4 regions of the Hymenobacter sp. APR13 genome follow, and region 1 is predicted to be linked to each of the others. Evidence: riboswitches for the same ligand, from Rfam matches in the RefSeq annotation. Region 1 holds a riboswitch; each other region holds the start of a gene.

Evidence for each region. A riboswitch is a leader RNA that binds a small molecule or an ion and turns the genes downstream of it on or off. The one in region 1 is predicted to bind S-adenosylmethionine.
Region 2: linked by a shared signal. The riboswitch ahead of N008_RS15180 (phosphoadenylyl-sulfate reductase) and the one ahead of N008_RS05635 (O-acetylhomoserine aminocarboxypropyltransferase/cysteine synthase family protein) in region 1 are both predicted to bind S-adenosylmethionine.
Region 3: linked by a shared signal. The riboswitch ahead of metH (methionine synthase) and the one ahead of N008_RS05635 (O-acetylhomoserine aminocarboxypropyltransferase/cysteine synthase family protein) in region 1 are both predicted to bind S-adenosylmethionine.
Region 4: linked by a shared signal. The riboswitch ahead of N008_RS00250 (RimK family alpha-L-glutamate ligase) and the one ahead of N008_RS05635 (O-acetylhomoserine aminocarboxypropyltransferase/cysteine synthase family protein) in region 1 are both predicted to bind S-adenosylmethionine.

What each region holds. Positions count from the first base shown of each region.
Region 1 covers NZ_CP006587.1:1,335,112-1,338,717, reverse strand. The annotation lists gene N008_RS05635 (O-acetylhomoserine aminocarboxypropyltransferase/cysteine synthase family protein) at 1-1,307, opposite strand, end outside; SAM riboswitch class I at 1,693-1,806, opposite strand; gene N008_RS05630 (LysM peptidoglycan-binding domain-containing protein) at 2,225-2,503, opposite strand; gene N008_RS21355 (lipocalin family protein) at 2,738-3,154, shown strand; gene N008_RS05620 (erythromycin esterase family protein) at 3,385-3,606, shown strand, end outside.
Region 2 covers NZ_CP006587.1:3,632,320-3,635,925, forward strand. The annotation lists gene N008_RS15170 (sulfate adenylyltransferase subunit 1) at 1-233, opposite strand, end outside; gene cysD (sulfate adenylyltransferase subunit CysD) at 397-1,341, opposite strand; gene N008_RS15180 (phosphoadenylyl-sulfate reductase) at 1,501-2,277, opposite strand; SAM riboswitch class I at 2,590-2,681, opposite strand; gene N008_RS15185 (SDR family oxidoreductase) at 3,108-3,606, shown strand, end outside.
Region 3 covers NZ_CP006587.1:2,130,720-2,134,325, forward strand. The annotation lists gene N008_RS21510 (PA14 domain-containing protein) at 1-978, opposite strand, end outside; SAM riboswitch class I at 1,137-1,250, shown strand; gene metH (methionine synthase) at 1,323-3,606, shown strand, end outside.
Region 4 covers NZ_CP006587.1:69,403-73,008, reverse strand. The annotation lists gene N008_RS00260 (EcsC family protein) at 1-314, shown strand, start outside; gene N008_RS00255 (hypothetical protein) at 457-894, opposite strand; SAM riboswitch class I at 1,295-1,388, shown strand; gene N008_RS00250 (RimK family alpha-L-glutamate ligase) at 1,818-2,807, shown strand; gene N008_RS00245 (LLM class flavin-dependent oxidoreductase) at 2,955-3,606, shown strand, end outside.

The DNA of each region.
Region 1 (3,606 bases):
GCGTTGCGCACGGCGTCGAAGGCCTGCTGCAAGTCGGCCCGGATATCGTCGAAGTGCTCGATGCCCACCGACAGGCGTAGCAGCGTGGGCGTTACGCCGGCGGCGCGCTGCTCGGCGTCGGAAAGCTGCTGGTGCGTGGTGGCCGAGGGCTGGATGATGAGCGTTTTGGCGTCGCCGACGTTGGCCAAGTGGCTTACCAGCTTCAGGTTGTCGATGAACTGGGTGGCGGTTTCCTTGCTGCCTTTGATGGCGAAGGTGAGCACGCCGCCGTAGCCGCGCTTCAGGTATTTCTGGGCCAGTTGGTGGTAGGGGCTGCTCGGCAGACCGGGGTAGTTCACGGCTTCCACCTGCGGGTGCTGCTCCAGCCACGTAGCCACGCGCAGGGCGTTTTCCACGGTGCGCTCCACCCGCAGACTCAGCGTTTCGAGGCCCTGCAGCAGCAGGAAAGAGTTGAACGGACTCTGCGACGGACCAAAGTCGCGCAGGCCTTCCACCCGGGCCCGGATGATGAAAGCAATGTTGCCGAACGGCCCGTTTTTGCCGAATACGTCGTTGAACACCAGCCCGTGGTAGCCGTCGGACGGCTCGGTGAACTGCGGGAACTTGCCGTTGCCGAAGTCGTAGGTGCCGCCGTCCACAATCACGCCGCCCACGCTGGTGCCGTGGCCGCCAATCCACTTGGTAGCTGATTCCACCACGATGCTGGCGCCGTGCTCCAGCGGCCGGAACAGGTAACCGCCCGCCCCAAAGGTGTTGTCCACGATGAGCGGCAGGTCGTGCTTGCGGGCAATGGCGGCAATAGCCTCAAAATCGGGGATGCTGAAGCTGGGGTTGCCGATGGTTTCCAGGTAAATGGCCTTGGTGTTCTCGTCAATCAGGGCCTCAAACTTGGCGGGCTGGTCGCCGTCGGCGAAGCGCACCTCAATGCCCAGGCGCTTGAAGGCCACCTTGAACTGGTTGTAGGTGCCACCATACAGGTGCGTGGTGCTCACGAAGTTGTCGCCGGCCTGCAGGATGTTGTTGAGGGCAATGAATTGCGCCGCCTGCCCCGACGATACCGCCAAGGCCGCCACGCCGCCTTCCAAGGCCGCCACGCGCTGCTCGAACACGTCGGTGGTGGGGTTCATCAGGCGGGTGTAGATGTTGCCGAACTCCTTCAGCGCAAACAGGTTGGCGCCGTGCTCGGCGTTCTTGAACACGTAGCTGGTGGTCTGGTGAATGGGCACGGCGCGCGAACCGGTAACGGGGTCGGGCTGCTGGCCGGCGTGGAGCTGAAGGGTCTCGAAGTGGAGGTTCTGCGTGGACATGGCAGGGCTGATTTGGAAGGCGTTTGGTATGGGAAAGGGGAGCGTAGACCGCTGAAATGCCGCGCCGAAGCGTAGCAGAGTCCTCTGCCGAACCAGCCGAACCGCGCACGGAACCGGCTAGGCCAAAGCAAAGGAGGGAGCCGGGGGCCAGGGCAGGCCGGTACCGGTCAGGTGTGCAGGAGGGGGAGGGGGGGGCTGCGTAGCCGGATTCAGGCTAGCAACAGCAACAACACGCGCCGCAACAGCCGCGCATTCGCATTCGGCCGGCAACTAGGGCCGTAGCCGCAGAAACGCGCAAACCCCACGGCGAAGCAGCAGGCCCGAAGGCGGCCGAAGCGGTGGGGTATTGGGGGGCGAAAGCGAGGGTGTTTTCCATGGTACTCCGAGGTTATATGCCCCGCCGCCGGATGGCTGGTCGGGTAGGAATTGGCACCTTTCGCGCGGTCGAAGGTTGCCAGTGGGTCGGGGAGCCTATTCTCTCGCCACTTCTGTATAAATCCTATGAAAACTTCCCCGCCGCGAGCGGGGGAGTACCGGGTTGGTGTTGCAAAGGTATAGGCGTAGTTTTGATATCTGCAACAGCTGCCGGTTATTTTTTTTGGCGCAAGCAAAAGAACGCCGTTTGCGCGCTCCTGATGGCTGTATCTGTAGTGGAGGTTGTGTGTATGTATCTGATAATTTGATTTGTATGATTGATGGCTTATTCGGCTAATCGGAGTTGCCGGCTTCTGTAAGCGGCCGAAAAGGCCCCGGCTACTGCCGCTGCAGCGGTGGTGGTAGCTGAAAATGCCGCCGCTGGCCAGTCGGTTTTCGGGGGCGAAACCAGCCTGCCCAGCGGCCAAAGTGCCAGGGAAAGACACAAAAAAAGCCGCCCTTTGCAAGGCGGCTTTTAGTACATTTCCTGGAAAAGGAAACGGCTATTCTTTGGGCAGGGTCAGTACCTGGCCGATTTCGATTTTGTCGGGGTCGGCGCCGATGATGGCCTTGTTGGCTTCGTAGATCTGCTTCCATTTGGTGCCGTCGCCGTAGTGGTTGCGGGCAATTTTGGAGAGCGAGTCGCCGCTTACTACCGTGTAGGTTTCGCCGGCGGCGGCGTTGGCATTGCCGAAGAAGTCGGTGTCGCCGGTAGCAGCGGGCTTAACGGGTTCAACGGGTTTTTTTTCGCCTTCGTTCGAGAGAAAATCAAAGAGTCCCATAGTCGTGCGTTGGGTTGGAAGAGTGGGAAAAGAGCCGACTACCAGCTTCAGGGCCTGTCGTGTGGCTTCTTACGCCAAGATCCGCAATAAGTTATCAGGCCATATATATCAGCTGTAAACATCTTGCCGCAACCTCCCGTAAGAAGCGCAACACTGGGGTTGCCAGTGGTCGGCCGGCACCCTTCGGCTCAGGCAAAACACGCTTTTCATCTCTCAACCATTTCACGGAATTCCATGAAAACTCTCTCCCATCCGTTCCGCTACCTGGCCAGCCTCCTGATGCTTGTGTCGTTGTTTGCCGCCTCGTGTGGCAGCAAGGAAGGTAAAGTAGAAGGCGTAAACATGCTCTACGGCACGCAAAGCAAAGTCTGGAAAACAGATAAAGAACTGAGCGCCGCCGGCGACAAAGTAAAGCAGACCGATGCCCAGGAAGATGAGCGCATCACCTTCTTCGCCAACGGCCAGTACAACATGACCTCGCCCGCTGGTGCCGTAAACGGCAAATACACGTTCGACCAGCCCGGTAAAACCATCACCATGACCCCCGATGGCGCTGCCCAGAGCAACACGTTCAACGTGGTAACCCTCACCGACGACAAGCTGACGCTGAAAAGCGCCGCCGGTGCTGAGCTGCGCCTTGAGAAGGAGTAAGCTCCTGCAACCGGTTTGAAAAAGCCGTCTGAAAACACAAAAAGCCCTTCTGCCCCGTGCGGAAGGGCTTTTTGTGTTTTCAGGCCTTTCGAATGGCGCTGTTGCCGGTGCGCTAGACGTAGGTGTGGCCTCCTGCACCTTAGCAGTCAGGTGGCTGATAGTGGAGAGTATTAGGAATGGCTCATGTAGTTTGGCGGCAGAATTATTACTCCCTGAATTACTTGATTGCTATGCCTGTGAATTTCCGGTTGCTGGCCGCCTGCTGCCTGCTCACCGCCGCTACGGCTCCAGCCCTGGCCCAACCCACAACCCCCGCCACCACGGCTCCGGCAGCCGCCCCGTTGCCCACCCACGCCATCCGCAGCATCAGCCCCGCCGACACCGACTTCTCGGACCTGGAGTTTCTGCGCCAGGAAATCGGGCGGGCGCGGGTGGTGATGCTGGGCGAGCCG
Region 2 (3,606 bases), 2.3 Mb from region 1:
CGGGGCGTGGTGAAGTACTTGTAGGCCACGTCGATGGTGATGCCCTGTTCCCGCTCGGCGCGCAGGCCGTCGGTCAGCAACGCCAAATCCACGGTGCCATTGGAAGCCTGCCGCTTCTCCAGCGCCGCCAGCACGTCCAGCGACACGGATTCGGAGTCGTACAGCAGCCGCCCAATCAGGGTGCTCTTGCCGTCATCCACGCTCCCGCAGGTGATAAATCGAAGTAAGTCCACGGTTGTAATGTGAAGAATGTGGGTGAATGTGAGAAATGTGAAAAATGACTGTTCAGCGAAGTGGAATGAGTGGTGAGAAAGAGCAGCAGAGCGGCGCGTCATTGTGCCGGACGGTGCACCCTTTATTTCTCACATTCACCCACATTCGTCACATTTCACACATTTAGAAATATCCGTTCCGCTTGCGGTCTTCCATGCCGGCTTCGGAGATGTTGTCGTCGAGGCGGGTGGCGCCCCGCTCGCTTACTTTGGCCAGCAGCAGGTCCTGGATGATGTCTTCCACGGTGCGGGCGTCGCTTTCCACGGCGGCGGTGCAGGTGGAGTCGCCCACGGTGCGGAAGCGCACCTGCCGGGTCACGATTTCGTCTTCGTCATCGAGCTGCAAATGCTCGGTGAGGCCCAGCAGCTGGCCCGAGGGCAGCACCACGCAGGTACGCTCGTGGCCGAAGTAGATGTCGGGCAGCGGAATGTTTTCGCGCTGGATGTAGCGCCACACGTCCAGCTCCGTCCAGTTGGAAATCGGGAACACGCGCACGTTTTCGCCCTTCTGGATGCGGCCGTTGTAGATGTTCCAGAGCTCGGGGCGCTGGCGCTTGGGGTCCCACTGGCCAAATTCGTCGCGCACCGAGAAGATGCGCTCCTTGGCCCGGGCCTTTTCCTCGTCGCGGCGGGCCCCGCCGATGCAGGCGTCGAACTCAAACTCCTCGATTACCTCCAGCAGCGTGTAGGTCTGCAGCGGGTTGCGGCTGGGGTACTTGCCGCCCGGCTCACGCAGGCGCTGCCGCTTAATCGTATCCTCCACCTTGCGCACCACCAGCTTTTCGCCCAGCTGGGCGGCTAGCTGGTCGCGGTAGGCCAGCACCTCGGGGAAGTTGTGGCCGGTATCCACGTGCACCAGCGGGAAGGGGAAGCGGCCGGGGCGGAAGGCTTTCTCGGCCAAACGCGTGAGTACAATGGAATCCTTGCCGCCCGAAAACAGCAGGGCCGGCCGCTCAAACTGCCCCGCCACCTCCCGCAGGATGTGGATGGCTTCGGCTTCCAGCCGGTCGAGGTAATCGAAAGTGGTACTCATATTTGTCTGGATTTCAGTTCTGTTGTTGTCCGTCATGCTGAGCGCAGCCGAAGCATCTCTACCGCTTCGTTGTGGCGGTTCATTAACCCAAGGTTTAAACCCTGGGCTATGGAGCGGTTGACGTTGGAATCAACTTGATTAGCCAGCGGTAGAAATGCTTCGACTTCGCTCAGCATGACGTTCTTTTTTGCCGTGCTATCTGGCCGGAACCGGCTCCACCACCGGGTCGGGGCCGTCGTGATGCGCGGTGGCGTGCAGGCCGCACTCCTTGGCCGAAAGGTCTTCCCACCACCAGCGGCCGGCCCGGAAATCCTCGCCGGGCTTGATGGCGCGGGTGCAGGGGGCGCAGCCGATGCTCACGAAGCCCTGCTGGTGCAGCGGGTTCACCGGAATGCCCTCTTGCTGCACAAAGGCCAGCGCCTGCTCCCAGGTCCAGTCGAAGAGCGGGTGGATTTTTACGAGTTGGTGCGCCGCGTCCCACTCCACGGGGTCCATCGTCTGCCGGTTCTGCGACTGTTCGGCCCGGATGCCGGTCACCCAGGCCCCGCGGCCGGCCAGGGCCCGGTTCAGGGGCTCCACCTTGCGGATGTGGCAGCACTCCTTGCGGTTGTCCACGCTCTCGTAGAAGGAGTTCGGGCCTTTCTGCAGGAGCAGGTTTTCCAGGTCCTCGCGCTGCGGGGCGTACACCGCAATGGGCTTCTGGTAGCGGATCAGCGTCTTATTCCAGGTAGAGTAGGTTTCCTGGAAGTTGCGGCCGGTATCGAGGGTGAACACCTCAATGGGCAAGTTGTGGGCGAAAATCAGGTGGCTGATGATCTGGTCTTCCAGCCCGAACGAGGTGGAAAAAACGGCCTGACCGGGGAAGGTGTCGGCCACCAGACGCAGGCGCTCCAGGGCGGAGGCGGCCACTATGAGAGGGCGCAGGCGGTCCAGCAAGGCGTGGGCGGCCGGCGCAGCATCAGCTGCAGGCATAGCAGAAAGAGGGGAGGAGGAAGCCGCCCGATTGGGTCGCGGCATTCCGGCCGGAAGATGGTTTCGGCGAAAACGGCCTACGCAGCGGCGCAGCGCAGTTTTCAGCGAAACAGAAACGGGTGTGCGGTTCCCCTGGCCGACGGCGCAAATGCGCGCGTCAGCTCAGAAATAGGCGGCGCACAAACCAGAAAAATGGGAGCGTGCCTAGCCCTGACAACAGCCCATGCTCAGCATACCACAACATCCATGCTGTACAGCACAGAGGGTAGCAGAAGCGGCGGCGGTGTTGAACAAGGATTTCACGGCTTGTTGTTTTTATATGGTCAGGACTTGGCACCGTTTCGGAAGGTCCGCTGGTTGCCGGCGTTTCGTCGAGCCTGTCTCTCCACGCCTCTGTATAAAAACAATCCTTTCGGGGGGTAAAGAATTGGTAGTACAAAGGTAGAAGCGGAAATTTTACACTTCCAAATTATATTTCATTTACAAGGGCGCAGAGCTAATCTTTGCAGAGGTTATTTTATGGTTAAACTATTAAATTATAGATTTTTATGTGCAAATGGTAGCCGGTTGCAGCAGCTTGGTCCCGACCTGCCAGAACGGCGCAGCTAGAACCGGTAGCACCGTGCCAGTGCCTTTCCGCCCTATAGCGACCCTAGCCGAAGCGCCACTCTGGCCGGGCCCAGGAGCCGGCTCAATCCGTCGGAAATCAGGCTGGGGTTTTCCTGCCGTCACGGCCCACTCGTAGGTGGGGGCCAACCTTGGTAGCGGAAACTTCATGTAACCTACAGCCGCGCAACGTAGTCTTACAGGAGACACCTTGCCTTTCAACTATGCCTGCACTTCCTTCTTCCAAGCGCCTCCAAAACCAAGTAGCCCTCGTCACGGGCGGTAGCTCCGGCATTGGGGCCGGGGTGGCCCGAGCCCTGGCCGCCGAGGGTGCCCGGGTGTTTGTCAATTACTCGCACAGCGCCGACGATGCGGCCGAAGTGGTGCGTGAAATAGAGCAGGCCGGCGGCCAGGCCACAGTGCTGCAGGCCGATGTGAGCAAGGAAGAAGACGTGCTGCGCATGTTCGACCAGATCCGCGAGCAGGCCGGCACGCTGCATATCCTCATCAACAACTCCGGCATCCAGGACGATGCCCCGCTGCTGAACATGACGCTGGAGCAGTGGCAGAAAGTTATTGGCGTGAACCTGACCGGGCAGTTTTTGTGCGCCCGCGAGGCCGCCCGCGAGTTTGTGCGGCGCGGCCCGCAGCCGGAGATTTCCAAAGCCACCGGCAAAATCATCTGTATGAGTTCGGTGCACGAGGTTATTCCCTGGGCTGGGC
Region 3 (3,606 bases), 800 kb from region 1:
CCGGGCCCGCTGCTGGGAGAGGCGCAGGTTCAGGTGGGCCTCGCCCACGTTATCGGTGTGGCCGGCCACTTCCAGGCGCAGGCCGGGCTGGCGGCGCAGCGTCTGGGCCAGCTCGTTGAGCGTAGGAAGGCTGGAGGGCAGCAGCTCCGCTGTGCTTTGGGCGAAGTACAGGTTGGGCAGCGTGACGGCCGCGCCCCTGGCCAGGTTGCCCAGCTCCGCCAGCGCCGGCGGGTCGTTTTTAGGCGGAAGCGGCCGGGCGACCCCGACGGACCGGGGAGCCGGCTTCGCCGGGGCGGCGGGGCGGGGCTTGGGCAGTGGGGCGGACGCGGGGCGCGGGCGGTAGCCGATGACCAGAGCCGCTTTGGCGGGCACAGACGTGATACGGGCCCGCCGGGCGGCCATAAAAGCGGCCGTGTCGGCGGCGGTAGCGAGCTTAACCCGCACTGGCCGCGCCGACCAGAGGTAGCTCATTGGAATGGGCTGAATGTTGGACTGCCCGCCGAAGAAATCCGTTATCGACGCGTCGGGCCGCTGCCAGGCCAGCAGCAGCCGGGAGTCCAGCGCGTTCTGGTAGTACTCCACCCGCAGCGCGTAGCGCTTCCCGGCCTCCAGCCGCACGCGGGCTTGGCCCTTGGTAAAGTGCTGGTCGCGCCAGGAGTCGAACAGCAGCTGGTTGTCCAGCCACATCCGCACGCCGTCGTCCACGGTCAGGTGCAGCACGTACTGGCCCGTCACGGGCGCTTCCAGAAAACCCGTCCAGCGCACCGAGAAATGCTCGGCCGGTACGCCCGGGGCGGGCGGCAATTTGCGCCACTCAAAATCCAGCTGGTTGTCAATGCGCGTCAGTACGGCCCGCTCGAAATTCTGCCCCCGGTAATACGTGCCCGTCAGGCCGCGCGGCGTCAGGGTTTGAGCGGGGCTGAGGAGCGGAGCCAGGAGCAGGGCGGCAACCCCGGCGGCGTAGGATAGTGGTAGCATGATAAAAGAGTAAGTGATATGCAAGACTCAAACCAGGCAAACCGCCTCTCATTTCAACGAAGAATTCAACGCCTCATTGTGCCCATTTCACCAAACGCTCCGCACTGCCAACGCGGCCCGTTGCAATTCCTGGGTTTCCGGTTGTATCTTCGCTGCGTTACTTATCCAGAAAGACCGAGGGATTGGGCCCGATGACGTCTTAGCAACCTGAAATAAAACAAGGTGCTAATTCCCTTTTCAGGGCCTTTGCGGGCGCTGGAAGAAGATAAGAACAGGATTCGCGTCCCGCGCGGCTCTTTCTGGATAGGCACTTTTTGCTGCTGATTTTCTTTAGAAGAGCCGATATGCCGACCGTCCTCCCTGCCCCCGCCACTACGTCCCCCCTCCACGACATCCTGCGTCAGCGCGTGCTGATTCTCGACGGCGCCATGGGCACCATGATCCAGCGCCACACGCTCACGGAGGAGGATTTCCGGGGCACGCGCTTCGCCGACCACCCCAAGCCCCTGCGCGGCAACAACGACCTGCTCAGCCTCACCCGCCCCGACATCATCCGGGGCATTCACGACGAGTACTTCGCCGCCGGGGCCGACATGGTGGAAACCAACACCTTCAGCGGCACCACCATCGCCCAGGCCGACTACGCGCTGGAGCACATTGTATATGAGCTGAACTACGAGTCGGCGCGGCTGGCGCGGGAGTCGGCGGATGCCTTTACGGCCCTCACGCCCGACAAGCCGCGCTTCGTGGCGGGGGCCGTGGGGCCCACCAACCGCACCGCCAGCCTCTCGCCCGACGTGAACCGCCCCGGTTTCCGGGCCGTGACGTTCGATGAGCTGGCCACCGCCTACCTGGAGCAGGTGCGCGGCCTCGTGGACGGCGGCTCCGACGCGCTGCTCATCGAAACCATCTTCGACACGCTCAACGCCAAGGCCGCCCTGTTCGCGGTGCAGAAGTTCTTTGACGAGGGCGGCAAAGTGGTGCCCGTCATGATTTCGGGTACGATAACCGATGCCTCGGGCCGCACCCTGAGCGGGCAGACGGTGGAGGCGTTCTGGAACTCCATCCGCCATTTGCCGCTGCTGAGCGTGGGGTTGAACTGCGCCCTCGGCGCCGACCAGCTCAAAGTATACATCAAGGAGCTGAGCCGCATTGCCGACGTACACATTTCGGCCTACCCCAACGCCGGCTTGCCCAACGCCTTTGGCGGCTACGATGAGTCGGCCCAGGAATTTGCGGGCGTAGTGGAGGGCTACCTGGCCGACGGCCTCGTGACGGTGGTGGGCGGCTGCTGCGGCACCACGCCCCAGCACATCGGCGAGCTGGCCCGCCTGGCCGAAAAGTACGCGCCGCGCCTCTTACCGGAAGTGCCCAGAGCCACCCGTCTGAGCGGCCTGGAACCGTTTGGCGTGTACCCCGACAGCCTGTTCGTGAACGTAGGCGAGCGGTGCAACGTGACCGGCAGCCGCGCCTTCGCCCGCCTCATCCGCACCGGCAACTACGAGGCAGCCCTGCAGGTAGCCCGCGACCAGGTGGAAGGCGGCGCGCAGGTTATCGACGTGAACATGGACGAGGGTATGCTCGACTCGGAGCAGGCCATGACCACGTTCCTGAACCTGATTGCCTCGGAGCCCGACATTTCGCGGGTGCCCGTCATGATTGACTCCTCGAAGTGGAGCGTGCTGGAAGCCGGCCTCAAGTGCGTGCAGGGCAAGAGCATCGTCAACTCCATTTCCCTGAAGGAAGGTGAGGAGGTGTTCCGGCAACGGGCCCGCACCGTGCGCCAGTACGGCGCGGCCGTGGTGGTCATGGCCTTCGACGAGAACGGCCAGGCCGACAACTACGAGAAGCGCATCGAAATCTGCCGGCGCAGCTACGACATCCTAGTGAACGAAGTCGGTTTCCCGGCCGAGGACATCATTTTCGACCCCAATATCCTGACGGTGGGCACCGGCATGGAGGAGCACCGCAACTACGCGCTGGACTTCATCGAGGCGGTCCGCTGGATCAAGCAGAACTTGCCCGGTGCCCTCACCAGCGGCGGTGTTTCGAACATCAGCTTCTCGTTCCGCGGCAACGACGTAGTGCGCGAGGCCATGCACTCGGCCTTCCTCTACCACGCCATCCGCGCCGGCCTGGACATGGGCATCGTGAACCCCAGCCAGTTGGCCGTGTACGACGAGGTGCCGCAGGACCTGCTGGAGCTGGTGGAAGACGTGCTGCTCAACCGCCGCCCCGACGCCACCGAACGCCTCGTGGACTTCGCCGACACGGTGAAGCAGAAAGACAAAGTGGAAGTGGTAGCCGACGCCTGGCGCAGCCTGCCGGTGAAGGAGCGCCTGCAACACGCCTTGGTGAAAGGCATTACCGAGTTCATCGACCAGGATACCGAGGAAGTGCGGCAGCTGGTAGGCCGCCCGCTGGAGGTGATTGAAGGCCCGCTGATGGCCGGCATGAACGTGGTCGGCGACCTGTTCGGGGCCGGCAAGATGTTCCTGCCCCAGGTAGTGAAATCGGCCCGGGTGATGAAGAAGGCGGTGGCCTACCTGGAGCCTTACCTGCTGGCCGACAAGCAGAGCGGCGACCGGCAGACGGCCGGTAAAATCCTGCTGGCTACGGTGAAAGGCG
Region 4 (3,606 bases), 1.3 Mb from region 1:
TGCACATCTTCCAGCTGGCCTTCAGCAGCCAGCACACCCGCCGCGAAACCTACTGCCAGCTCGCCGCCTGGCCCGAAACGCAGCAAACCGTCACTGCCGAAACCTTCGACTGGCGCACGTTCCAGCAGGAGTACCGCGACTACATCGACTTGGCCAAGCTGGCCCAGCTGGTGCCCGTCATCGGGGCCGCCGTGGGGGCCGTGGCCAACTACCGCCTGCTGGCCCAGCTCGGCGACACGGCCATCATGTGCTACCGCCTGCGCTGGTTTGCCGAGCACGGCCGCATTGCCGGTGAGGCGGATTCCGCAAAGTAGGGTGTCATTCCGAGCAAAGCGAGGAATCTGGGTAACCACGCATGCTACAGCATCACCCAGATTCCTCGCTTCGCTCGGAATGACACAAAAAAACAGCCCTGACGTTACCGTCAGGGCTGGTTTTTTTTGGTGGCAGGAAAGCTTAGCCTTTGGCCTGCTTGGGGCCCTGGTGGGCTTTGCGCTTGGCCATGCGGTCAGACTGCAGCTGGGTGTACTTGGCGTACTGGTCGGCGCTCAGGATTTGCTTGAGCTGGGCGTCGTACTGGGCTTTTTTGCCCTTCATGGCCTCATGGTGCTGGCGCTTGGTAGCGGGCGTGGTGCCGACCTGGGCTTTGTAGGCCTGCATTTCCTTGGCGCGGCTCAGGTGCAGCTGGCGCACCTGCTCAGTCTGGGCGGCCGACAGGCCGAGCTGCTTGGTGAGGCTCTTGGCGGCGTGGTCGGCGCGCTGCTCGGGCGTTTTGGCGGCTTTGTCGCCTTTCATGCGGTGCTGGCCGTGAGGCGCTTTGGCGGGCAGCGTCTGGGCCGAAACGGCGGCGGCAGAAAACGAGAAAGCGGCGAGGATGACGAGGAACTTCTTCATGGCTATGATTGGAAAATTTATGACGGGTGAAAGAAGCCCGCTGCCGTCCGGACTGGCGGCCGGGCTTCTGCAAGGTCATTTGCAACTCCGGTGCCAGTTTTCGGTGCCAAGGCTAAAAACTGGCCTCTTGAAAAATTTAAATTTTTCGGTTAAACCTTCGTTTGCGGGCTCGGTCGCGGGTTTTTATCGGGGCTGACGCCTTGGAATCGGCCGGTTCCAGCACTGGCGGGCGAAGGCCGTGGCCCCGGCTTCGGGCTGGCGGAGGCGGGCAGCCAGGGGCGAGGAAAGAACCGCCAGTCGCAACAAAATGGGGCGGTTGGGGCTTTGTACAGTCCGGGTTGCGGGGGCAGCAATCCGGTTTTACCTTTGCCCTATCAATTCTTTCTAGCCCGAAGGATTGTTTTTATACAGAGGCGCTGAGAGACAGGCTCGATGAAGCGTCGGCAACCACCCGGAACCCTCCGGAACGGTGCCAATTCCTGACCATATAAAAACAAGTTGCCGTGGACGCTTCCAACAACCTCCTGCATTCAACCTCCGCTTTTTTGGCTCCGGCTGCCGCGTTGCGGCTGGCGGGCCGGGGCTGTTGTTGCTGTTGTTGTCGGGCGTAGCTAGCCCCTTCTCTGTTTTCGCGGGTATGCGCCCGCCGGCGCTGCACGTCGGCCGGCTGCTGCACTGAGCGGCTTCGCGCCCGCACCTCCTCTTTTTCTCGGATTGTCGCCCGATGGCCAGGCCGGGTGCAGGCTTTGCGCTCCGTTTGGCGGCCTGCGGTGGCTGCTGATTCGTTCGTTGCGCGGTTTGCGGGCGGTGTAATCGGCTAGGCCGGACTTCCGTTCCTGCGTTGTTTTTTCCCGGGAGCCGGTGGCGTTGCGCTTCTGCCGGCGCCGTTTCGTTTTTCATTTTCCGTCTTTTTGCTTCTGACTGTGTCATCCCTCCAAAAGCCCATAGGTATCTATTTCGAGCACCCCGAGTGGTTCAAGCCCCTGTTTGCGGAGCTGGACCGCCGCGGCCTGCCCTACGAGAAAATCGACGCCGCGCATCACCTGTTCAACCCCTCGGAAAGGGAAAGCCGCTACAGCCTCGTGGTGAACCGCATGAGCTCGTCGGCGTACCTGCGCGGGCATGGGCAGGGTATCTTCCACACGGCCGGCTACGCCACGCATCTGGAGCGCATCGGTACGCGCATCATCAACGGCTCGGCGGCCACGGCCATCGAGACCAACAAGGCACGGCAGCTGTCCTTGTTTGAGTCGCTGGGGCTAAAATATCCGGCTTCGCGGGTCATCAACCACGCCTCGCGGGCCGCGGATGCCGCGCGCGAGCTGCGCTTTCCGGTGGTGGTGAAGGTGAACATCGGCGGCAGCGGCGCGGGCATCATCCGCTTCGATACGCCGGAAGGCCTGCAAGCCGCCGTCGACAACAACCAGATTGACCTGGGCATCGACCAGACGGCGCTGGTGCAGGAGTACGTGACGCCCCGCGGCGGCCACATTCACCGCGTGGAAACGCTCAATGGCAAGTTTCTCTACGCCATGAAGGTGTACACCACCGGCGAGAGCTTCAACCTGTGCCCGGCCGAAATCTGCCAGATTCCGGAAGAGCAGTCGGCCGAGTTCTGCCTGACGGAAGCCCCGAAAAAGGGAATCCAGGTAGAGGCCTTCACGCCACCCGCCGAGGTGATTGAAGCCGTGGAGCGCATCGTGGCCGCCGCCAAAATCGACGTGGGCGGCATCGAATACTTGCTTGATGACCGCACCGGCGACGTGCTGTTCTACGACATCAACGCCCTGTCCAACTTCGTGGCCGACGCCGTGAACGTGGTCGGCTTCGACCCCTACGCCCGCTTCGTGGACTACCTGGAATCGCAGCTGCCGGTGACGGCGGTGGCTCAGGAGGGAGTGGCCACGGCATAGGCCGACGATTCATTCAAGCAAACAATCAGAACGTCATGCTGAGCTTGCCGAAGCATCTCGCGTGCTGACGCCGGATTACTATCACAACGTCAGCACGCGAGATGCTTCGGCAAGCTCAGCATGACGTTCTACTCAACTCAACGAACCATGAAATTTGGCTATTGGATGCCCGTTTTCGGGGGCTGGCTGCGCAACGTCGAGGACGAGCAGATGCCCACCGACTGGAGCTATGTGAAGCAGCTGGCGCAGCGCAGCGAGGCGTTGGGCTACGACCTCACGCTGATTGCGGAGCTGTACCTGAACGACATCAAAGGCACCGAGGCGCCTTCGCTGGAGGCCTGGAGCACGGCCGCCGCGCTGGCCGCTGTCACCGAGCAGCTGGAAATTATGGTGGCCGTGCGGCCCACCTTCCACAACCCCGCGCTGCTGGCCAAGCAGGCCGCCAACATCGATTTGATTGCGCCCGGGCGGTTGTCGCTGAACGTGGTATCGAGCTGGTGGAAGGATGAGGCCACCAAGTATGGCCTGCACTTCGAGCAGCACGACGACCGGTACGCCCGCACCCGCGAGTGGCTGGACGTGGTGACCAACGTGTGGAAGCAGGACCATTTCAGCTACGACGGCAAGTACTACCAGGTAGCCGACAACGTGCTGCAGCCCAAGCCCGCCAAAGCCCCATTCCTGTACGCCGGCGGCGAATCGGAAGCGGCCAAGGACCTCATTTCCACCCAGTGCGACGGTTACGTGATGCACGGCGACTCGCCGGAGCTGATTGGGGCCCGCATTGCGGATATGCGCC